DNA from 4 places in the Rhizobium indicum genome. Region 4 is predicted to be linked to each of the others. Evidence: predicted binding sites of a transcription regulator. Region 4 holds the regulator's gene; each other region holds the start of a gene.
The links. The regulator PhoB, encoded in region 4, activates phosphate uptake and scavenging genes when phosphate is short. The targets are predictions, from matches to a motif close to TGTCATNNANCTGTCAT.
Positions count from the first base shown of each region.

Region 1 (4,047 bases), 2.2 Mb from region 4:
TGTTCAGCGACGACGACAAAGACGATGCGCCGACCGTCGAGAAGAGCTTTGTCACCAAGCTCATCCAGAAATATTCGAAAATCTACGAAATTCCCGAGACCCTGCTCCATCGCGTCGTCCATCGCGAGAGCCGCTATAATGCCAAGGCCTACAACAAGCGCGGCTATTTCGGCCTCATGCAGATCAAGTACAACACCGCCAAGTCCATGGGCTACGGCGGCGCCCCGGGCGGCCTCTTCGATGCCGAGACCAACATCAAATATGCCGCGAAATATCTGCGCGGTGCCTGGCTCGTCTCCGACAGTAAGGAAGACGACGCCGTTCGCCTTTACGCGCGCGGTTATTATTACGACGCCAAGCGCAAGGGCATGACCGACATCGCCCAAGGTAACTACTGAAACCGGGCAATTGCTGAAGTAGGGATGACGACTGAAACGGCGGCCTATGGCTGCGGCTGGGCTTGTCGTTGCGATCCGGCCTGCCGCTGCGACGCCCCCGAAGTCGGCAGGGCCGCCAGGATCGCCTTGAGAAGCACCTGCGGCTGGTAGTCGAGCCAGCTCGGCGTCAGGCCAAGCCTGACGACCACCAGATTGGCCGAAGGCACGATCGCCACGCTCTGCCCGTCGTGCCCCGTCAGCCAGAACGTATCCTCAGGCAGCCCGGCCCCAGCGCTCGAGCCGCGGCCGGGCGCCAGCCAGGCCTGGCCCTGCGAATACCGCCCGTTCGAAGCCGCCGTCGGGGTGCGCATGGCGCCGACGAAACCCTCCGGCAACAGTCGCTGGCCGTTCCACACGCCATCCTGCAGCAGGAACTGCCCGAAGCGCGCCCAGTCATGCGCCGTCGCATAGAGATAGGAGCTTCCGGCGAACGTGCCGCGCGCATCGAGTTCGAACACGGCGCTCGTCATGCCGAGCGGCGCAAACAACGCATCGTGCGGATAGGAAAAGGCCGCCTGAGCATTACCGACCCTGTCCATCCAGATGCGCGAGAGCAGCACGGCCGTGCCGCTCGAATAGCGGAAGCGCTGGCCGGGTGCCGCCTCCATCGGCGCATTGGCCGGCAGCGATACCATGTCGGGATCGAGATAGAGCATGCGCGTCACATCGGCGACGTCGCCATAGTTCTCGTTGAAGGCAAGACCGCTCTCCATGCCGAGCAGATCGGAAACCTTGATCTTGGCACGCGCATCGTTCTTCCACTGCGCCAGCAGGTTATCGTCGTCGAAGGAGATCTTGCCGCCGAGCATCTGCCGGCCGAGGATCGTCGCATTTACCGTCTTCGTCATCGACCAGCCGATCAGCGGCGTCTTCGCCGAGAAGCCGGGTCCATAGGCCTCAGTGACGATGCGGCCATTGCGCACCACCACGATCGCCCGCATGGCCGGGCCGGCAACACCGGGATCTGCCAGCAGCGCCGCGATCTTCCCGTCCGCTGGATTGCCGGTTCCCTCGCCCTCCGGCCACAAGGAGTCGTTCGCCTGCATCTTGACCGGCGGATCGAAAGGCGCTGCATTCGCCGCCGCCTCGAAATTGCCGTCCGGCACGCTCGTGCAGCCGAAAGCACCGCGATAGAGCGCATAACTCGGCGCAAACAGCCCCATGAAGCGCGCCGTCACACGGTCGTTGTCTCGGTCGACGCTGACGCGCACCAGCCGCAGCAGCGGATTTCCAGGCGCCTGGACGTCGTCATGGAGCACATCCTCCGCCTCCCGGCCGGCGATGAAGACATTGGAGCAGACGATCTTGGCGGCATAGCCGTCGCCGACGCGCAGCAGCTCCGGCGGCCGGATGAACAGCCAGCCGGCGGCAGTGATGACGAGGAGAACGAGAAGGAGAGCAAGCGCCTTCAGGATACGCAGGACAAATCGCATGGTATTCCTCCATGCCGGGAGAAAAGCAGGAATCGCACGCGCCGGAAAGGGGTCGAAGCGAAGAAGGGCGATCCTCCCGATCACTTTCCCAGGAGAGCCATCCCGGTCGCTTTCCCGAGGAGGTCGAAGCCCCAGGAACGGCTCCCCCACAGCCCACGTCATCAAACTGTAGCAGTGGCGCGCTACACGCCCTGAACGCTAAAAAGGTGACAGACTCATGTCAGAATTTGCACCGGATGCCGGCTTCCGCAAGAACCGGAAACTCAAGGATGCCCTTCTCCGCCATAAGGCTTTTTCGAAGGATGGCTTTTCCGAGCGTCTCTTCGGCCTTCTCTTCTCCGGCCTCGTCTATCCGCAGATCTGGGAGGATCCGGATCTCGACATGCAAGCGATGGAGCTGAAGCCAAACCATCGCATCGTCACCATCGGCTCCGGCGGCTGCAACATGCTCGCCTATCTCTCCAAAGCGCCGGCTTCGATCGACGTGGTCGATCTCAACCCGCACCACATCGCGCTGAACCGCCTGAAGCTTGCCGCCTTCAAGCATCTTCCCGGCCATGCCGATCTCGTCCGCTTCCTGGCAATGCCGAACGAGAAGTCGAACAGCCGCGCCTACGACCAGCATCTCGCCGCCCGTCTCGATGAGGCGACCCGCAGCTACTGGAACGGCCGTAAATTCGGCCGTCGCCGCGTCACAGTCTTCGACCGCAACATTTACGAAACAGGCCTGCTCGGCCGCTTCATCGGCGCCGCCCACCTTCTTGCCCGCCTGCATGGCGTCAAGCTGCGCGAGATGACCAAGACCCGCTCGATCCGTGAGCAGCGCCAGTTCTTCGACGAACAGATCGCGCCGCTCTTCGAAAAGCCGGTCGTGCGCTGGATCACCGGCCGCAAGAGCTCGCTCTTCGGCCTCGGCATTCCGCCGCAGCAATATGACGAACTCGCAAGCCTTGCCGCCGATCATTCGATCGCGCCGGTGCTGAAGCACCGCCTGGAAAAGCTCGCCTGTCATTTCCCGATGAGCGACAACTATTTCGCCTGGCAGGCCTTCGGCCGCCGCTATGGCACCGAATCGGAAGGCCCTTTGCCGACCTATCTGAAGTCGGAGCACTATCAGGTGATCCGCGCCAATGTCGACCGCGTCAATGTCCACCACGCAAGCTTCACCGAGCTTCTGGCCCGCGAGCCGGCCGCCTCACGCGACCGCTACATCCTGCTCGACGCACAGGACTGGATGACGGACGAGCAGCTGAACGACGTCTGGACGGAAATCACCCGCACGGCGCGCGAAGGCGCCCGCGTGATCTTCCGCACCGCCGCCGAAAAAAGCATCATCGAAGGCCGTCTGGCTCCGGCGATCCGCGACCAATGGGATTACTTCGAAGAGAAGTCGCGTGAACTGACTGCGCTTGATCGTTCGGCAATCTACGGCGGCTTCCACATTTACGGGAAGAAAGCGTGAGCAAGGTCGGCACTGAGACGGCAGGACAGAGCGATGAACATGCCAGCCTCATGGATGGCATGTACCGCTACCAGCGCCATATCTACGACCTGACCCGCAAATATTATCTTCTCGGCCGTGACAGCACGATCCGCAACCTCGACGTGCCCGAAGGCGGCACGCTGCTTGAAGTCGGCTGCGGCACCGGGCGCAACATGGCTTTCGCCCATAGGCATTTCCCGACCGCCAAGCTGTTCGGCCTCGACATTTCCCAGGAAATGCTGATTTCGGCGCGCAAGACCTTCGCCACCAAGGCGACGATCCCGGAATTCCGCGTCGCCGACGCCACGGCCTTCACACCGCGCGAATTCGGCGTCAGCGGTTTCGACCGCATCCTGATTTCCTACGCCCTGTCGATGATCCCGGACTGGGAGCGCGCCGTCGACGCATCGATCGCTGCCCTCAATCCCGGCGGCCAGCTGCACATCGTCGATTTCGGCCAACAGGAAGGCTTGCCGGGCTGGTTCCGGCGCATGCTGCAGTCCTGGCTTGCGAAATTCCACGTCACCCCGCGCCCCGATCTGCGCCCGGTCCTGGAAGCGCAAGCCCATGAAAACAACGCGACATTGTTGTTCGATACCGTCGGCGGCGGTTATGCCTGGCGGGCAGCTATTATCAGCAAGCGCTCATAATTCGCTTGAAACTAACCGATTTTTTACGTTGATATGATGAAAAG
Region 1 is NZ_CP054021.1:4,277,331-4,281,377, reverse strand. Features, by position in the region: gene FFM53_RS20780 (lytic transglycosylase domain-containing protein) at 1-398, shown strand, start outside; gene FFM53_RS20775 (serine hydrolase domain-containing protein) at 443-1,870, opposite strand; gene FFM53_RS20770 (BtaA family protein) at 2,088-3,332, shown strand; gene FFM53_RS20765 (class I SAM-dependent methyltransferase) at 3,329-4,003, shown strand.
Region 1: FFM53_RS20770 (BtaA family protein) is a predicted target of PhoB. The motif match lies at 2,027-2,043, and genes of this name have one in related genera.

Region 2 (4,047 bases), on a different replicon from region 4:
GATTATGACGGCAAGTTCTTCACGCTGACGCCGAAGATCCTGCGTCTTGGCCATGCCTATCTCGCGGCGACGCCGCTGCCGGCGTTGCTGCAGCCGCATCTCGATCATCTTTCGGAAAAGGCCGGCCAGAGCGCTTCGGCTTCGGTGCTCGACGGCACCGACATCGTCTATATCGCCCGCGCTTCGCAGCGCCGCGTCATGTCGATCAATTTGACCCCCGGCAGCCGCCTGCCCGCCTACTGCGCCTCAATGGGCCGCGTGCTGCTCGCGGCTCTCGCCGAGAGCGAGGCACGCGCCATCCTTGCCCGCAGCGAGCTGAAGCAAAACACGGCAAATACCAGGACCGACCCGGACGAGCTGATCGCCGAATTCCGCCGGGTCCGCGCCGAGGGTTACGCCATCATCGATCAGGAGCTGGAGATCGGCCTCTGCTCCATCGCCGTGCCCATCGACAACGACCGCGGCGAAACGGTTGCGGCGATCAATATCGGCGCGCCGGCCGCCCTCGTGCCGGCGGCGGAGATGAAGGAACGCTATCTGCCGCTGCTGAAGGAAACACAGGCTGCGTTGCGGCCGCTGCTGCGCCGGTGACGGTAAGCAGTTCCAGCAAAAGGCGCAGCGGTTTTGCGTCCGGAATGCGTAAAAGAAACAGATGGAGCGGCCCCAGTCAGCACCGGGGCCGCTCGTAACCGGTCAATGCGTCAGGTCGAGCGCGGCCGTCAGGTCACCCATTGGCGGGCGGTCGTTGTTGCGCAGTGCCTTGTCGCGGGCGATGACGCCGGGCAGCACCGGCAGATCGTAGCGCGCGGTGATGAAGCGGATGATCGACGTCGTGTCGTACTGGGTGTGATCGACCATGCCGCCCTTGGCGAAGGGCGAGATGATGAAGGCCGGAATGCGGTTGCCCGGACCCCAGCGATCTGCCTTCGGTGGCGTGACGTGATCCCAGAAGCCACCATTCTCGTCATAGGTGACGATGACGAGCATATGGCCCCATTGCGGGCTCTTCTCGAGGTGGGAAACGATATCGGCAAGATGCTGGTCGCCGCTCGCAACATCGGCATAACCGCCATGTTCGTTGAGGTTGCCCTGCGGTTTATAGAAGGAAACCGCCGGCAGCTTGCCATCGTCGATATCCTTGAGGAAGGCTTCGCCGCCAAGGCCGCCGTCTTTCAGATGCTCCGCACGCGCCGGCGTGCCCGGCGCGAAATTGGCGAAATAGTTGAACGGCTGGTGATGGAACTGGAAGTTCGGCACCGGGGTGGCGTTCTTGCCGTCCAGAGCTGCCTGCCAGGCGCCGCTATACCAGGCCCAGCTGACCCCCTTCAGCGACATGAGGTCGCCGATGGTGATTTCATGCTGCGGCGGCAGCGTCGTTGAGGCCGCCGGATCGGCATAGGCCGCATCACCATCTTTGGCCGGCGGATTGGCGCTCGGCTGGTAGGGCGGCTGCATGGTGTTGACGGCGTAGAAGTCGGGGGTCAGCGTGCCGTCGGAGACAAATTTGGGTGCGCCCTCCAGAGCCGACTTCGGGGCGTTCTCCGCCACGGTCAGCGACGTGCCGTCCGCATCGACCTTGGCGATGGTGGGCTTGGCCGGGCTCTTGTCGGCATCCGGATAATAGGGCGTGCAGGCGCAGACCAGTGCGAAATGGTTGAGGAACGAACCGCCAAAGGCGCCCTGAAAGAAATTATCGGCCATGACGTATTTCTTGGCGACCTGCCACATCGGCAGGATGGAGCCGTCGTAATGGCCCATGACCAGGCTGCCGGAATCGGCCCAGGCGACGAACTTGTCGTTCTTGCCGCCGTCGATCTGCATCTGCTCCTGGTAGAAGCGATGCCAGAGGTCGCGGGTGATGACCGAAGGCGCCTCTGCGAACCCCTTTGGATCGTCGATCGCGAAGGAGGCGTTGGCGAGATGGGCCGACTGCGCCTCGGTGACGGCAGGCGTCACACCCTTGGCGGTGAGGCCGCCCCAGGCCGGCGGCAGTTCGGACAGCGGCTGGCCATCGCGGTCGAGCTGGCGGGCGCGATCGGCGGTCGCGTTCGAGAGCCCGTCGGCGCCGGGAAAGCTGCCGTAGAGATTATCGAAGCTGCGGTTTTCGGCATAGATGACGACGACATTGTCGATCTTGTCGTAACCGGCCGGCGCCGCATGGGCTGCCGTCGCCACTGCAACCGGCACGATGGCCGATCCGGCGAGACAGATCGAGTGGAGGAGTTTCAGTCTTTTCACGTGGGTACCTCATGGCTAGGGGGCGTTGGCTAGAGGGAGCGAAGAACGCTCGGGGGGCGTTCGGACGCTATTCCGGCCGTCTATCAACTTTGTGACATCTGGGGTTGTCGTGATGCCGCAGGGAATAGCCGTCATCAATTTGTTGCAACGAGGTTCGATCATGGAGGAAACCCGCGCCAACTTATTGGAATCCTTATCATGACGACGAAGATCATCTGGCTTGTGCGCTCCGGCCTGGCCGTCAGCATGGGTGCCATGGCGCTTGGTCTTGCCATTTTTCCCCTGCGGCAAAGCAGCGCGGCGACCGCCGCCGGCCTGCATCCCGGACCGATGTCACGTGCCGAGGCCTTCGCCCGGGCCGAAACGCTCGGCGCGCTCGGCCGCAAGATATTCTCAGATACCTCGCTGTCAGCCTCGGGACTTCAGGCCTGCGCGTCCTGCCATGATCCGGCGCACGCCTTCGGCCCGGCATCGGCCATGCCGGTGGAAATGGGCGGCAAACATGGGGACCAGCCGGGCCTGCGCGCCGTTCCGACGCTGCGCTATTTGCAGGCGGTACCTGCTTTCACCGAGCACTATTACGATTCCGAGGACGAGGGCGACGAAAGTGTCGACAATGGCCCGACGGGCGGCCTGACCTGGGACGGCCGGGTCGATCACGGCGCCGATCAGGCAAAGATCCCGCTGCTCTCGCCCTTCGAGATGGGCAACAAGGATGCGGCCGAGGTGGTGGCAAAGCTGCAGAAGGCCGCTTATGCCGGCGACATCACGGCAGCCTTCGGCGAGACCGTGTTCGACAATCCTAAGGACGCCTTCGATGCCGCCGCCGAGGCGCTCGCCACCTTCGAACAAAGTGGCCCGGATTTCTATCCCTATTCCAGCCGCTACGACGCCTTTCTCGCCGGCAAGGCGACGCTGACGGCGCAGGAATTGCACGGGCGGCAGCTGTTCGAGGACCCAGCCAAGGGCAACTGTTCGAGCTGTCACTTAAGCGAACCCGCCAATGACGGCGAGCCGCCGCAATTTTCCGATTTCGGCTTCCTCGGCCTTGCCGCACCCCGCAACATGGCGATCCCGGCCAACAGCGACCCGAACTATCACGATCTCGGCCTCTGCGGCCCTCAGCGCACCGACTTTGCCGGACGCAGCGAATATTGCGGCCTGTTCCGCACCCCGACGCTGCGCAATGTCGCGCTGAAGCAGAGCTTCTTCCATAACGGCTATTTCCACTCGCTGCGCGACGTCGTTTCCTTCTATGCGACACGCGACAGCGATCCCGGCCGCTGGTACCCGAAAAGTGCCGACGGCTCGGTCCGCAGATATGACGACCTGCCGCAGGCCTATTGGGATAACCTCAACCAGGATCCGCCCTTTGGCCGGAAGCCGGGCGACGCGCCCGCCCTCACCGATCCCGAAATCGACGACATCGTCGCCTTTCTCGGAACCCTGACCGATGCCGACCTGCAGCCTGAGGCGACCGGGCATTGACCCGGGCCGGCGGACCACTCTTGTTGTGGACCGCCAGGCTGAGAACGGAAACACATCTCGGGACCGTTGCTTGAGAATATGCAATCAATGATTTATATGCTGTCATTGATGAATGGAGGCAATGATGGCCAGCATGACGATCCGCAATCTCGATGATGGATTGAAGCAGCGGCTGCGCGTTCGCGCCGCCACGCATGGCCGGTCAATGGAAGACGAAGCACGCGATATTCTGCGTACGGCACTTGCGACTACCGAGCCGGTGGCGCGCAATCTCGCCGATACCATTCGCGCCCGCTTGCAATCGGTCGGAGGGGTTGAGCT
Region 2 is NZ_CP054023.1:418,550-422,596, reverse strand. Features, by position in the region: gene FFM53_RS31695 (IclR family transcriptional regulator domain-containing protein) at 1-591, shown strand, start outside; gene FFM53_RS31690 (acid phosphatase) at 694-2,238, opposite strand; gene FFM53_RS31685 (cytochrome-c peroxidase) at 2,437-3,726, shown strand; gene FFM53_RS31680 (FitA-like ribbon-helix-helix domain-containing protein) at 3,851-4,047, shown strand, end outside.
Region 2: FFM53_RS31690 (acid phosphatase) is a predicted target of PhoB. The motif match lies at 2,368-2,384, and genes of this name have one in related genera.

Region 3 (4,047 bases), 1.4 Mb from region 4:
ATATATCGCCATGCGGTCTGCGCCTCTCGACAGGAACCACAATCCCTGGGGCCATACTCGATCCAAAGGGAGCTGTCCCTGGCCAGGCCCGTGGGCCTGGACACACGGCGCCCACCTACGTTTGTAGGCACCCAGGATCGTAAACATCCATCGGTGGTCGTGGATCGCACCCTTTCCTTCCACCCTCAGTGAAGACGCCGGATCGACAGGGCGAACGCGCAGCTTGCGCGTCCACCCCTTTTGCGCGTCCGTTACTTCTTCAGACCTGGAAGGGTGACTTGGAAGACCTGGAACATGGTGTCGACGTCGGCACCGCCGTCAGCCTTGTAGGCGGCACCCACCTGGAAACCGTCCTGCGTCAAGAAGTCGTTGTCATTGACGACGATCAGGAAATAGTCGTCCGGCAGGTTCGGGTCGAGAACGCTCGCAAGACCCATGGCTTCCCACTTTTCCGACAGATTGTTCTTGTCGTTCGGCGCGCCGTTGTGCAAGCCGAAGCGGGCGAGATCGGCCTTGTCGTTGAGGTCGATGAAGGGTGTCAGCGTCGCCTGTGTCAGCGAGGGATCGACGACGCCCTTCGGCGCGATCGGCTTGCCGTCATCGAAATCGCTGCCGGCGATGTCGGTCGCGGCGGAAACGTCGACGATGTCGACCTTGCGGTAGAGCGAGGTATCGCCTTTCAGTCCCTGGCCGTTGCCGCTGTCGCGGGCGAGCATCAGGAAGGTCTTGTCGGAAAGAGCGACGATTTCGCTCTCGGCGGCGATCGTCGTCTTGTCCTTGGCGTCCTTGAAGACTGGCAGCGGCACGACATATTCGTGCACCAGTTTCAGGTGGTCGGGATCGGCGGCGTCATAGATCAGCGCGCGGGTATTCTGGCGGGTCGAGCCGGAATCGCCGCCGTCCTGGCGGGCAGCCGATTGCAGCACAGCGATGATGAACTTACCATCAGGCGTCATCGCCATGCCTTCGAGACCCTGGTTGTTCTGGCGGCCGGTCTCCGGATCTTTCGGGTCCGGAGCGGAGGCGCCGGGACCGGGATTGTTGGAGGCAAAGCTCAGCGCGCCCTTGCGCATCGGCAAAAGCGCCTTCGGCGGCTGGGTGGCGGAGAGCAGGTGGCCGTCGGCCGAGAAGCGGTAAATATAAGGCCCGTATTCGTCGCTGACGAACATGCTGCCGTCGGCCATGCGGATGATGGCTTCATTGTCGAGCGCGATCTTGCCGTTCGTCGCCTGCGGTAGCGCGGGAAAATTGCCGGCAGCGGGGCGGACGCCGGATTCCGGGTCGAGGCCGGTCATGTCGCCGCCCTTGTCGTCGACGAAGAGTGTGGAATCGACGAGCTTTGCGTCGACGCCCGACTGTTCCTTGCCGGCCTCGGGTGCTGCACGCGGAGCGGTCGGCGTCAGCCCGATCGAGATGGTGTTCAGGCGAGGACGATAGTCGACGGTGCCGACGGCGTTGTAACCGCGGTCGGGCAACAGGTAGAGCGTGCCCTTGTACCCGGCGCCGTCGCGGCTCCAGGCGGCGGGATCGACCGCCATGCCCGAGCCGGAACCGAAGGTCTCGCCGAATTTGTCACGCTGGTTGGCCGGAATGCGGCCGATGCCCACCAGGCCCTTGTTGACGAAGGTGAGGCCGCCGACGGTGGCGGAATTCTCGGCCACTGCGACGACTGGCACGGCGGCGGATGCCGCGAGAACCGCGGCGAACAGCCGCGCTGTGTAAGGTCTGACATTCTTCATGCAAATACCCTCTCGGTCAAAAGCGCTCTCGAAACGGCTTCCGCCCGCAGGCTGGACACCGCTTCAAATGACACCCCCGGCCTGGATTCGATTTCCCGATGGCACAACACGCCCTGGATTTCGTCGCCCCATATCCCCGGCAGACGGTCTATGACGGGATCATGATATCTGGATGACGCTTTTCAGTGAAAAGCCCATGCCAAAAGGTGTGAGGCTTTTGCATATCCGCATTTCAGCTCGCTGCTCTATCCGACCGGGTAAGGCCCCTCGGCAAAGACCTCGTCGTGGTAGCCTTTGGAGCCGACATCCAACGCCAAGGGGCTTCGCCACTCCCTGTTGTCGCGCAGGCAATCGAGCACGAAACGGAAATCATATCGCGGCTGCCAGCCGAGTTCCCGCCTTGCGCGTTCGTTGACATAGACACGGTCGAGCGAAGGAAACATTTTCCAACCCCGTGATGCGTAGAGAGAAGCTGCACCCGGGAGCAGTCGTTCGACGACGGGAGGCGCGTCGCGCCTGATCTCGGCAAGATCCCTTGCCGAAAACGGCGTCGTGGCGGAGATGATGTAGCGGCCAAAGCCGATTGCCGGCGCCTTTTCGAGCGCCTGCAGATGAGCGCCGACCACGTCGGTGATATCGACGCGGCGGTGAAGAAGCTCGTTGGCCTGGGCGTTTTCAGCCGAATAGCCGTTGCGAATGTCAGGATCGTCGTCGTTTTCGGGAAAGAAACGCGAAGTCCTGAGAATGACCACCGGCAGACCGGATTTGTGGGCGAAGAGTTCGCATAGACCTTCGGCAGCGAGTTTCGTCACGCCGTAGATGTTTTTCGCGACGGGAAGCACGTCCTCGGTCACCCATGCCGCCGGTTCGCCGGCAGCCGGAGTCAATGCTGCGCCGAAGGTACTGGTGGTGCTGGTGAAGACGAAGCTTGCAACGCCTGCGGCGGCCACTGCTTCTTCGAGCAGGTTAAGGGTGCCGGCGATATTGGTGTCGAGGAAATCGCGATTGTCGTGGGTTGCCACATGCGGTTTGTGCAGCGTCGCGGCATGGATGACGTGGCTGATGCCAGACATCGCCTGGCGGACGAAGGCGCGATCACTGATCGAGCCGACCATGTCGGTAAAAGCCGAGGGCTTGATATCGATGCCGCGCACCCACCGGCTTTCCGCCCTCAAGGTTCGCATCAGCGCCTCGCCGAGATGGCCGGCACTTCCCGTTACCAGTATCGTCATCACATCGTCTCCTGACCGCTCGGCCGCGGACGCTATAAAGACTGGCGTTTCCGGACAACGCATAAATTATGCAGGGGAATGCAGGAAAGCTTGAGGCTCAGCCGATGGTCGTGACGAGGCGGCCGGCGCTACCGTCGGAAAGCATGATCCGTTCCCAGGTCACACGGCCGGCGGCGATTGGCAGCAGCGCATTGCCGTTGGCGCCGGTATCGAGGGTCAACGACGAGAGCCTGCCCTCATGCCAGCCGCGCTCCTCCAGCGACTGCTCGGCGGCGGCGATTTCGGCGGATGCATAAGAGAATATGGAGCGGCCGAGAAAGGCGCCGAGCGGCGCCCGCCACTCCGCCTGCCGCGGGCGAGAGGCGGAGAGCAGCCGGTGGGTGCGGTCGCAGATCAGATGCACCGGCCGGACGGAATCCTCGACCAGCCGCTTCAGCGCCGCATCGACTGCTGCATGTTGCGGTGAGCTGAAAATCCGTTCCAGCTTGGCCGCCTGTTCGGCCGACAGGGCGAGCTGATCGCGCTCCCAGCGTGAGACCGTCGCCTGGTTGACGCGGAGGAGTTCGGCAAGATGTTCCTGCTTCATGCTGCGCAGCAGCCGCATGCGGCGTATGCCGGCGCCCGATATCGTCATCTGCCTGATCCCGTGCCGTTTTGGCCAGCATAAGGCTTCGGCTGGCCGGCAAGCAAGCTGTTGGGCGACTGGATCATTATTCGGGCTGGCCCTCGAGGTCGCCTTTCAGCCGGTCGAGAATCGACAGGGAATGGCCGGCATAGGTGCTGATCCAGCGGTCATAGATGTGTTTGATCGGCAGGCTGTTCAGGTGGTTCCAGCGCTCGCGGCCTTCCTTCCTGGCGATGACCAGGTCTGCCTCCTCCAGCACTTTCAGATGCTGCATCACCGTACAGCGGTCCATCTCCGGAAACATCTCGCAAAGGGTCCCTGTGGTTCGGGGGCCATCCTTGAGCAGATCGAGGATTTCGCGGCGGCGATGATGCGCCAGCGCCTTGAAAACGGGATCGTCGGTTGATTCGCTTGACATGTTATATTTTTATAACATAATGGCGACGAGGAC
Region 3 is NZ_CP054021.1:3,532,749-3,536,795, forward strand. Features, by position in the region: RNA gene ssrS (6S RNA) at 12-170, shown strand; gene FFM53_RS17200 (esterase-like activity of phytase family protein) at 252-1,739, opposite strand; gene FFM53_RS17205 (NAD-dependent epimerase/dehydratase family protein) at 1,985-2,971, opposite strand; gene FFM53_RS17210 (helix-turn-helix domain-containing protein) at 3,069-3,605, opposite strand; gene FFM53_RS17215 (ArsR/SmtB family transcription factor) at 3,682-4,014, opposite strand.
Region 3: FFM53_RS17200 (esterase-like activity of phytase family protein) is a predicted target of PhoB. The motif match lies at 1,901-1,917, and genes of this name have one in related genera.

Region 4 (4,047 bases):
GTGCCTTCGTTGAGCGTACTTCGGGTGCCATCATTGTCCTGCTCCTGTTCCTGATCGTCATGAACATGGGCGCCATCCTCTTGCGTCGTCGCTTCGAGCGCCGCTGGTAAACGGAGTTACACATCATGAACATGTTGACGGAAGCTGCAGTTGAAAAGGCGCTGGATCACAAGATGAGCAACGTCCCGTATAAGATGATCGGAAAGGATGTCTCGGTTTACTACGGCGAGAAGCGCGCGCTTTTCGATGTGAACCTGAACGTCCGCGAAAACACCGTAACCGCCCTGATCGGCCCGTCCGGCTGCGGCAAGTCGACCTTCCTGCGGTGCCTCAACCGCATGAACGACACGATCGACGGCTGCCGCGTCACCGGCAAGATCACCCTCGACACCGACGATGTCTATGATCCCGATATCGACGTCGTCGAACTTCGCGCCCGCGTCGGCATGGTCTTCCAGAAGCCGAACCCGTTCCCGAAGACGATCTACGAAAACGTCTCCTACGGCCCGCGCATCCATGGCCTTGCCAAGTCGAAGGCCGACCTCGATCAGATCGTCGAGACCAGCCTGCAGCGCGCCGGTCTCTGGAACGAGGTCAAGGACCGCGTGCATGAATCTGGCACCGGCCTGTCCGGCGGCCAGCAGCAGCGCCTTTGCATTGCGCGTGCCGTCGCCGTCAGCCCGGAAGTCATCCTGATGGACGAGCCCTGCTCGGCGCTCGACCCGATCGCCACCGCCAAGGTCGAGGAGCTGATCCACGAGCTGCGCGAGAACTATACGATCGTCATCGTTACCCACTCCATGCAGCAGGCCGCGCGTGTCTCGCAGCGCACCGCCATGTTCCACCTCGGCAACCTCGTCGAGGAGAACGACACCGACAAGATGTTCACCAATCCCGACGATCCGCGCACCCAGGACTACATCATGGGTCGCTTCGGTTGATTTTGGCGACACCAAGCCTTCCCGTTATTCGAGGATAAAGCCCCATGGCATCGACACATATTTTTTCTGCCTACGATGATGATCTGAAGTTCCTGTCCAGGCGGATTTCCGAAATGGGCGGCCTGGCCGAGCAGATGGTCGGCGAATCCGTGCGCGCCCTCGTCAACGGCGATACGGCGCTGGCGCAGAAGGTCATCTCGGACGATGTGATCCTCGATCACGCCGAACGCGAAATCGGCGACAAGGCGATCGTCACGATCGCCCGCCGTCAGCCGATGGCCTCGGACCTGCGTGAAATCATGGGTTCGATCCGCATCGCCGCCGATCTCGAACGCGTCGGCGACCTCGGCAAGAACACCGCCAAGCGCGTCATCGCCGTCCAAAGCACCGGCGTTCCCCGCAAGCTTGCCCGCGGCCTCGAGCATCTGTCCGAGCTGGCGCTCGTCCAGCTCAAGGAAGTGCTCGATGTCTACACCAATCGTTCAGCCGACAAGGCGAATGCGATCCGTGAACGCGACAACGAGATCGACGCGATGTACACCTCGCTGTTCCGCGAACTCCTGACCTACATGATGGAAGATCCGCGCAACATCACCAGCTGCACGCATCTTCTCTTCTGCGCCAAGAACATCGAGCGCATCGGCGACCATGCCACCAACATCGCCGAGACGATCTTTTACATGGCGACAGGCGCGCAGCCGGAAGGTGATCGTCCGAAGGATGACAGCGCCAACACCGTCGGCGCGGTCACCGAATAACCGCCCGCACAGTCAATTGCGTGCGCGCCCGTCCGGGCGCGCAAAGAGGTCGCAGCCAATTTTTGAATTTGCGCAGGATGCACTGCTTAAATCACCCTGGTTTAAGGATCATGCGCGAGGAGACCGACACGCATGATCCCGAGAGTTGCAGTTGTTGAAGACGAGGAAGCCCTCAGCGTGCTTCTTCGCTACAATCTCGAAGCGGAAGGCTTCGAGGTCGATACCATCCTTCGTGGCGACGAAGCCGAAATGCGGCTCCAGGAGCGCACGCCCGATCTTCTCATCCTCGATTGGATGCTGCCGGGTGTCTCCGGCATCGAGCTCTGCCGGCGCCTGCGCATGCGGCCGGAGACCGAGCGCCTGCCAATCATCATGCTGACGGCGCGCGGCGAAGAGAGCGAGCGCGTCCGCGGGCTGTCGACGGGCGCCGACGATTATGTCGTCAAGCCCTTCTCGACCCCCGAGCTCGTTGCCCGCGTCAAGGCGATGCTACGTCGCGCCCGCCCCGAGGTGCTGTCGACGGTGCTGAAGTGCGGCGATATCGAGCTCGACCGCGAGACCCATCGCGTCCATCGCAAGACCCGCGAAGTCCGCCTTGGCCCCACCGAATTCCGCCTCCTGGAATTCCTGATGTCGTCGCCGGGCCGGGTCTTCTCCCGCTCGCAGCTTCTCGACGGCGTCTGGGGCCACGATATCTATGTCGACGAGCGCACCGTCGACGTCCATGTCGGCCGCCTGCGCAAGGCGCTGAATTTCTCCAACATGCAGGACGTCATCCGCACCGTCCGCGGCGCCGGTTATTCGATGGAAGCCTGAGGGCTTCCATCTGAGCCTGCTGACAAAGCCGCTCGCGCGAATGTCCTAACCTGCCAGGGTTAAGCCACTCGTCTCGCCCCGTCCCCGTAAAAGGGGCAAGGGACGTGCCCTGCGAAAGGGTTGGTGGGGACGGAGAGGGTTGCGGCACAATCTCTTCTCCCCTCGGGGAGAAGGTGCCGGCAGGCGGATGAGGGGGCCACACGGCACACTCTTTCCGTGATAACCTATCCCACATGCCGAATGGCTGCGCCCTGACCACGATCGAAACGACGCCAACGCGGTCGAAACCCGCATGGCGTTGTAAGAAAGACCGGCTTCCCTGGCCCCCTCATCCGCCCTACGGGCACCTTCTCCCCGAGGGGAGAAGAGGGAATCGAGATGTTGCGGCATGTCACTTCGCCCCTTGAGAACCGAAGGAAAGGTCGAGACCCATGGCTCGACCCTGGTAGGTGGCGGCAGCCGGATGAGGGCAAGTCGGCGTTCTCAACGAACTGAACACCCAAGCGCTCCCATCCGCGCATAAAAAAACGGGCCAATCGGCCCGTTTTCTGCATTCTAGCAATGGTCAGCCCGCTCAGCTGGCCCGCGCTGCCGCCCGGCGGCGTTCGTTGACCGGCTGGTAGGCAAGCTTCTGGTGATAGCTGCAATAGGGCGAATTGTCGGGGGACTCGCAGCCGCAGAAATGGAAGTCGTCCTTCAGCGGATCGCCGACCGGCCACTTGCAGGTGCGCTCGGTCAGTTCCGTCAGGCCGAGGCGGCGCGAAATCGGCACCACCACATTGCCTCTTGGCACGTATTCCATTTCCTCGATCGTTTCGATCTCGATCTCGATCTCTTCCTTCAGCATCGTCGCGCCCTGCTGGCGGGTAACGGTGCGGGTGGTGATGCGAGAGGCGAAGTTCGGCGCGCGCGGCGCCGATGTATTGCGCTTCGGCGTTCGCGCCGCGGTGTTGGTGCCGCCGGCCTTGGCACGGCCGGGAAGGCACAGCCGGTGCACTTTGCCGATGACCGCGTTTCTGCTGACCCCGCCAAGCTGCGCAGCGATCTGGCTGGCGCTCAGTCCTTCGGCCCAAAGTTTCTTGAGTTTCTCGACCCGCTCGTCTGTCCAGTTCATGCCCTGTCTCCACCTTTTGCGTTGGTGATGGCAGAATCCCTCACCGTTGTCCCGGGAGCTCCGAAACAAGAAACGCTTGATCAATTTTGGTGACTAGTTCCGCCGCATGCAGTCTAGTAATTGATCTTTAACCTAGTGTGAGCCTGACTCCGTGACAAGAGTCGCATGAATCCGGATGAATCGAATTCGTAGTTTTCCCCAACTTGCTGCCCCTGCGTGTCATTTCTGCAATAATGCCTGTTGAAGACTGAAAATGCCGCTGTACACCTGTGCTGCATACGCTAAGGGCGCCGTTTTGTTGACATTGCAGCGCGAAAAGGAAATAGTGCCACTCGCCGCCGCAAGGCGGCATTTTTGATTTTTCGGGCCTGGTTTCCTTAGCCGGAGTCATTGCCCGGCAACTTTGATGGAGATCGCG
Region 4 is NZ_CP054021.1:2,108,889-2,112,935, reverse strand. Features, by position in the region: gene pstA (phosphate ABC transporter permease PstA) at 1-110, shown strand, start outside; gene pstB (phosphate ABC transporter ATP-binding protein PstB) at 126-941, shown strand; gene phoU (phosphate signaling complex protein PhoU) at 986-1,699, shown strand; gene phoB (phosphate regulon transcriptional regulator PhoB) at 1,832-2,515, shown strand; gene FFM53_RS10465 (GcrA family cell cycle regulator) at 3,090-3,629, opposite strand.